Regions from separate parts of the Frankia sp. AgPm24 genome, predicted to be linked through region 2. Evidence: riboswitches for the same ligand, from Rfam matches in the RefSeq annotation. Region 2 holds a riboswitch; the other holds the start of a gene.
The links. Region 2 has a riboswitch for cyclic di-AMP ahead of MXD61_RS03955 (transglycosylase family protein). Riboswitches for the same ligand answer to the same signal wherever they lie in the genome.
Positions count from the first base shown of each region.

Region 1: it holds a riboswitch for cyclic di-AMP, as region 2 does, so the genes downstream of both, MXD61_RS02595 (transglycosylase family protein) here and MXD61_RS03955 (transglycosylase family protein) in region 2, are expected to answer to the same signal.

Region 1 covers NZ_JALKFW010000004.1:99,417-102,792, reverse strand. The annotation lists gene MXD61_RS02600 (transglycosylase family protein) at 1-671, shown strand, start outside; cyclic di-AMP (ydaO/yuaA leader) riboswitch at 1,180-1,325, shown strand; gene MXD61_RS02595 (transglycosylase family protein) at 1,328-2,056, shown strand; gene MXD61_RS02590 (DUF3151 domain-containing protein) at 2,102-2,569, shown strand; gene MXD61_RS02585 (adenylosuccinate synthase) at 2,672-3,376, shown strand, end outside.
Region 2 covers NZ_JALKFW010000005.1:171,348-174,723, reverse strand. The annotation lists gene rlmB (23S rRNA (guanosine(2251)-2'-O)-methyltransferase RlmB) at 1-452, shown strand, start outside; gene MXD61_RS03955 (transglycosylase family protein) at 630-1,010, opposite strand; cyclic di-AMP (ydaO/yuaA leader) riboswitch at 1,013-1,187, opposite strand; gene MXD61_RS03950 (peptide deformylase) at 1,678-3,330, opposite strand.

The DNA of each region.
Region 1 (3,376 bases), on a different contig from region 2:
CACGTACCAGTGGCCGACAATGGAGCGCCGGCACCCGTATACGGGCGCGGGTTCTCATGGTTGCTCCAGTTCTCGCAGCGGCGGTCGGCGGTTCACTCGCCGTCGCCGGTCCAGCGCAGGCGGCGACCACATGGGAAGGACTGCGGCAGTGCGAGTCCGGCGGTAACTACACGACGAACACCGGCAACAGCTACTTCGGGGCGTACCAGTTCTCGGCCAGCACCTGGCGCAGCCTCGGCTACACCGGCCTGCCGCACCAGGCCGCACCCGCGGTCCAGGACGAGGCCGCGCTGCGTCTGGCCCAGCGTTCCGGCTTCGGGCAGTGGCCGGTCTGCGGCCGTGGCATGGGCACGGCGCAGCTCGCCGGCGGCTCCTCGTCCGGCGCGGCGGTGCAGGCGTCCCGCACCGCGCAGCGCGGCGCGCTGACCGTCGCCCCCGCGGCACTCTCGACGCCCTCGTACACCCGTACCCTCTCGACCGCGCTGGCCGGGCAGAACCGCGCCGACGTACGAGCCTGGCAGGCGCGGATGAGCCAGATCGGTTACCCGCTCGTCCCAGATGGTCATTTCGGCCCACGCTCCGCCGCTGCCGCCCGCGCGCTGCAGTCCGCCAGGGGTCTCGCCGCCGACGGTGTCGTCGGACCGGCGACATGGCACGCCACCTTCGGCTGAGCCACCCGCCGCACCGCACTGAGCCGGACGCCACCCACAACGCGTCCTTGGACCGGTTGCGACGCCGCCATCCGGCACCATCCGCATCTGGTCCGACCCGCCCGGGTCATGGGGACACAAGCCCCGGGCGGCGCCAGCCGTCCCACCCCGGCCGCACAGGCCGGGCAGCGTGACGCCACGACCCGACCGGTCCCCCCGCACAGCCCGGACGATCTCCGGCGCGCGGGAGTCAACGGGGCCGGTCGGGCGCACCACCCCCCACCGGGGCACCCCCAGCACCGAGGTACTACCCGGCCAACCCTTCGGGTACACGGGGGCGACCCCTGAGGTGCACCGGTGTTCCACGATCGGGCGGCCCGTCCGGGCCACGCCCTGTGCGTGGGTCGCCCGGTTGCCACGAACCACCCCGGTTTGCACGGCCTGGACCGGTATCGCTAGAGTGCCGCTCACTCGCCATCAGGCGATGCCGTCGGGACGGACGCCGAGTCCTGCCCACTGTCCAGGCGGCTGGCCGAGCGCACCGACATGGGCAGGAGTGGGGGAACCACTCCCGGGCGTCTCCGGACGTCCTTGGGGTTAAGTCGGCTCACGCCGGCCGGGCCATCCCAGTCCGAACCCGACAGCTCACCCCGCAGGCGACACGGGATTGGACTGACATGCCGTCAGCACGGCGTGGAGGTAAGCACCGGGCAGCGCAGGCCCCCTCGGCTGCGACCCGTATCCTGCGTACGACCGGCGCGGTCACCGCCCTGGTGGGCAGCGGCCTCGCGGTCACCGCGGTCGGCGCCAGTCCGGCCGGGGCCGCCACCGCTGACGACTTCGCCAAGCTCCGCCAATGCGAGTCCGGCGGCAACTACGCGATCAACACGGGCAACGGCTTCACCGGCGCCTACCAGTTCGATGATCAGACCTGGCACGGCCTGGGCTACTCCGGCCGCCCGTACCAGGCATCCCCGGCCACCCAGGACGAGGCCGCCGCCAAGCTGTACAACTCCCGTGGCTGGCAGCCGTGGCCGTCCTGCTCCCGCAAGATGGGGCTGGTCAACAACGGCCCGGCGAGCGTCGGCTCCGGCTCCGGTGACGTCATCGAGCAGGCCCTCACCCCGGCCGAACCGCCGATGACCCTCGACCGGGCCCGGCAGGAGATGGGCGACGGCTCGTTCAGCGGCACCGTCCTGAACGCCAGCTACGGCGGGGATGTCCGGCCCGATGCGTTCGTCTGGCAGGCCGCGATGCGCAACAAGGGCTTCGTGCTCACCGTCGACGGCAAGTTCGGCCCGCAGTCGCAGGGCATCGCCGCGCTGTACGGCTACCTGACCCGGACCAGCGACGGGCAGGCCGGTGTGGTCGGCGAGAACCTGTGGAACGTCACCGTCCGCTCCTGACCCGGTGCGGCACCGCACGACCGGGTGCGGCAGGATGAGGTCATGATGACCTCGTCGGATTCGGGCCACGGCAGCCACAGCGGCCATGGCGGCACCGCGGCCGGTCACAACCTGCTGTCCGGCCCGCCCCCCACGCGGTTGCCCTCGGACGCGGCCGCCACCGCTGCGCTGGCCGCCGGTGAGGATCCCAGCGCCGTCGCGGCGGCCACGCCGGAGCTGAGCGCCGCCTGGGCGGTTCTCGCCGAACAGGCCTTCGCCGCGGGTCGCACGGTCGAGGCCTACGCCTACGCCCGCACCGGCTACCACCGGGGGCTGGACGTGCTGCGCCGCGCCGGCTGGCGGGGCATCGGTCCGATCCCCTGGTCCCACGAGCCCAACCGCGGTTTCCTGCGTGCGCTCGCCGTCCTCGGCCAGGCCGCCGCCGTCATCGGCGAGACGGCCGAGGCCGACCGTTGCCGCACCTTCCTCGCCGACAGCGACCCCACCGTCGCCGGCGTCCTCGGCCTGGTCTGAGGCCCGTCGGAGGCCTCCCGCGGAGCCGGTCCGTACGGTCGGACGCTGTCTGACCTGACACTTCGGCCACGCGCGGCGGTCATCCCTAGTAACCTCGCCCGAGTGCCCGCTCTCGTCCTCATCGGCGCCCAGTGGGGCGACGAGGGAAAAGGAAAGGCGACCGACCTGTTGGGCGGCGCCGTCGACTACGTCGTTCGCTATCAGGGCGGCAACAACGCCGGCCACACGGTGGTCATCGGGGCGGACAGCTACGCGCTGCATCTGATCCCCAGTGGCATCCTGCGTGCCGACTGCATCCCGGTGATCGGCAACGGGGTCGTCATCGACCCCGGCGTGCTGCTCACCGAGATGGACGGCCTCGCCGCCCGTGGGATCGACGTCTCCCGCCTGCTGATCAGCGCCAACGCGCATCTGATCATGCCGCATCATCGGGCGTTGGACCGGGTGATCGAGCGCTACCTCGGCAAGGCCCGGATCGGCACCACCGGTCGCGGCATCGGCCCGACCTACGGTGACAAGGTGGCCCGCACCGGCATCCGCGTGCAGGACCTGCTCGACCCGGGCATCTTCCGCAAGAAGCTCGAGCTCGTGCTGCGGGAGAAGAACCAGGTCCTCGTCAAGGTCTACAACCGGCGCCGGATCGAACTCGACGAGGTGTGCGACGAGTACGCCGAGTACGCCAAGCGCCTGGGCCCGCACATCGCCGACACCGGCCTCATCCTGGACACCGCCCTGCGCGAGGGCAAGGTCGTCCTGTTGGAGGGGTCCCAGGGCACCCTGCTCGACGTCGACCACGGCACGTACCCG
Region 2 (3,376 bases):
TGGTCGCGTTGGACGGGGTGACAGACCCGCGCAACCTCGGTGCGGTCGTGCGCTCGGCGGCGGCCTTCGGCGCGGACGGTGTCCTGCTGCCCGAGCGGCGCGCCGCCGGGATGACCGCGTCCGCCTGGAAGACGTCGGCCGGGGCCGCGGCGCGGCTGCCCGTCGCCCGAGCCACCAACCTGACCCGCACCCTGACCGCCTACGCCGAGGCGGGCCTGTTCCTGGTGGGGCTGGCCGCCGACGCCGCGCTGAGCCTGGACGAGCTCGCCATGGCCACCGATCCGCTGGTCCTGGTGGTCGGCTCCGAGGGCCGGGGCCTGTCCCGGCTGGTGGAGCAGCGCTGCGATGTGACGGTGCGGATCCCGATGGTCGGCGCGGTCGAGTCGCTGAACGCCGGTGTCGCGGCCGCGGTGGCCCTCGCGGAGATCGCCCGCCGCCGACGCGGCGCCTGAGCCCCGCACCGCGCACGGATCAGGCCCCGCCCCCGAGAGGAGGGGCGGGGCCTGATGTGCCGCGCGCTGGGTCGCGTCGCCTCGCGCCGGTCGGCTCACGATCTGTCGAGCACGATCCGATCGATCATGTGCGGATCAGAACCGGCCGAGAGCGGATGTCGGCGCGGTGTCGGGGCCTCAGATCCGGTGACCCCAGCAGGGCTTCGAGGCGTACCACGGGCTGGTGCCGGCCTGCGCGTAGAGCTTGCGGGCCATCTGCCACTGCTCGCCGACACTGGCGTGCTGCGGCAGGCCCCGGCCACCGAGACCGTGCCAGGTGCTGGGCAGGAACTGGAACAGGCCGCCCGCGCCGATGGAGTTGACCACGTGGGGATTGCCACCGGACTCGCAGGGAATGACGGCGCGCAGGAAATGATCCGCGTTCGGGGCGGCGCTGGCCGGCTGGGAGAGCGCCAGCCCACCGCCCACGGAGGCGGTAAGAGTGGCGGCGAGAACGGCGGCACGAGTGCCAAGCTTGATCCGGTTGAGGCCCCGACCGAGCGTACGAGCGTTGGACATAGATTGTCCTTCCCCACGCCTGCGAGGTGAGCTGTCGGGTTCGGGCTGGGAATGCCCGGCCACCAGTGGCGGCTTCACCCCAAGGACGTCTGCCTTCGACGCCCGGAAGTGGTTCCCCCGTTCCTGCCACAGGTTTGGTTCCTACCGGGCGGGGGCAGGATTCGGCGTGCCACCCGGCGTCTGCCGTCAGTCGACGACATGGCTACGAACATAGCTGGGCGTGACCGGGGTAAATCAAGGGTCCGTGAAGATGGCCACAATACCTTCCGGATTATCGCTTCGATCTTTTCCGCCGATTATCGCGCGGGCGCATGCGCTCGATTCTAGTCGGCTCTGCCGGGGCATTGGAACACCGATTTTGAATTTGTTCCGCCACGCTGGCGAAAGAATAACACGGTCTGCCCGGTGCCCGGTCTCCCTGCGTGCCGTGAACTGCTTTCCGTGACACCCTGGTGGCATTCGGGGTCGCCCGTTCGTGAAGGCGCTCGCGTGCCCGGAATAATTTCCGTATCGGGTGGGGCTTCATGAACTGTACGTTGTTTACGGGTACGTCCGCCATAGTGGGCGGTATCGCTTTTTTCGGACTTGGGCGTGCGGCCACGGCCGGTGTCCGTTCGGCCGACCGCCGGCCGGCCCGACCGGCCCGACGGTCACGTGTAGTGGTGGATCAGGGGGTGTAGGTCCAGGCCGAGCCGGTGCCGCGGTACTGCTCCACGGGGATCGGGGTGCTGCCGGGCCGCATCCGTTCGGTGTAGAGCCGGCCGACCAGATGGTCGATCTCGTGGCCGACCAGGCGGGCGAGGCCCTGCCGGTAGACGGTGATGCGCCGGCGTCCGGAGATGTCGGTGTGCTCCACGTGCAGCTCCAGGGGCCGGGGGACGAGCCCGCGGACGTCGAAGAAGCTCAGACAGCCCTCGTACTGCTCGTCGGTCTGCGGCGAGGACTCGATGACCCGCGGATTGAGCAGGGTGAGGATGTCCGCGTCGGCGGAGCGCACGATCGCGGCGGCCCGGTTGATGCCGATCTGTGGTGCGGCGATCCCCATGCCCTTACCGAAGGTGTGCAGGGCGGAGACCCGCTCCATCGCCGAGGACAGCTCGGCGACCACGCGCCGGGCGTCCTCGGCCTCGGCCGGCAGATCAAAGGAACGGGCCGGCTGCGCCAGCGCCGGATCATCGACCTGGACGATGCCCGCCGCCGCCATCTGTTCACTGGGCCGTGGACCGGTGGTCTCACGCTGCTCGCCGGTATCCGGATTCCGACCGTCGGAGACAGCCCGGAAGTTCCATTCCAGCCGATACCGGGCGTGCAGCGGCGGATTGCTGGTCGACCAGGTGAAGATCCGCCGGTCGCCTTCGTCCGCCCGGGCGATCGCGGTCCGGAACGCGAACGCGTCCGCGGTCATCGAGGTCTCCATTCCCCAGACCACCGGGTCGACCTGGGCGGGGAAGTCCAGGACGACCGACAGGCTGCTCGTCGGTACCCGGACGGCCCGTTGGAACCACGGGCCCCACTTCTGCTCACCGACCTGGTAGGAGTACTCGATCCAGGCTGATTCACCCGGATAGAGCGGAAATCGTCCACTGCTGTTCTCGAACAACAGCCAGACCTCTTTGAGGGCATCCCAGTCGGTTTTGACCTGCCAGGCCATCTCCTCCTGCCCGCAGTGGGCGCGCAGCCGCAGTTCCTCCCACCGCAGCGGATCGCTGCGGTAGAGACGTGCGGCCCGTTCCTGGTCACCGGGAAAGCGATCGACGGAGATGCGCATGAGGTAGCGGGTCACGGGCTCGTCGCCGATATTGGTGATCCGGCGCCGCTGATGGGCGAGGTAGACGCCATCGTCGTAACGCAGCCGGGCGGTGTCCTGCTCGACGAGCAGCCCGCCGCTCGGGCCCTGCCCCGCACCACCCGGGCCACCCGCTGCGCCCAGGCCACCCGGACCGCCCGACCCACCTGGCCCGCCGGAGCGAAGTGGATCGGACTGGCGGGCCGGCGGCGCACCGGCGACGGGCCGCACGCTGGCGCCGGTCTCCCAGGGGCGGGCGGCCAGCTGGAAGAAGGCCCCGGGAATCCGCAGCGCGTCGGAGACGCGTTCGATCAGCGACAGCCGCGCGATATGGTCCTCGCCCTGCATGATCCGGCTGACCCGGCTCTGGCTGAGGCCCTCGACCGGTGAGGCGATCCGGTTCTGGCTCGCGCCGTCGTACTTCTTCATCAGCCGGAAGGCGGTGCGAAAGTCCCGGGCCGCGCAGGCGGCCTGGAAGTCGGCGCGAGCCAGCAGGTCCGAGGAGACGCGGTAGGGGCCGGACTCGTAGGACATCAGCCGGCCCTCCGGGTGGCCGCACACCCCTCGCCTGCGGGCGGGC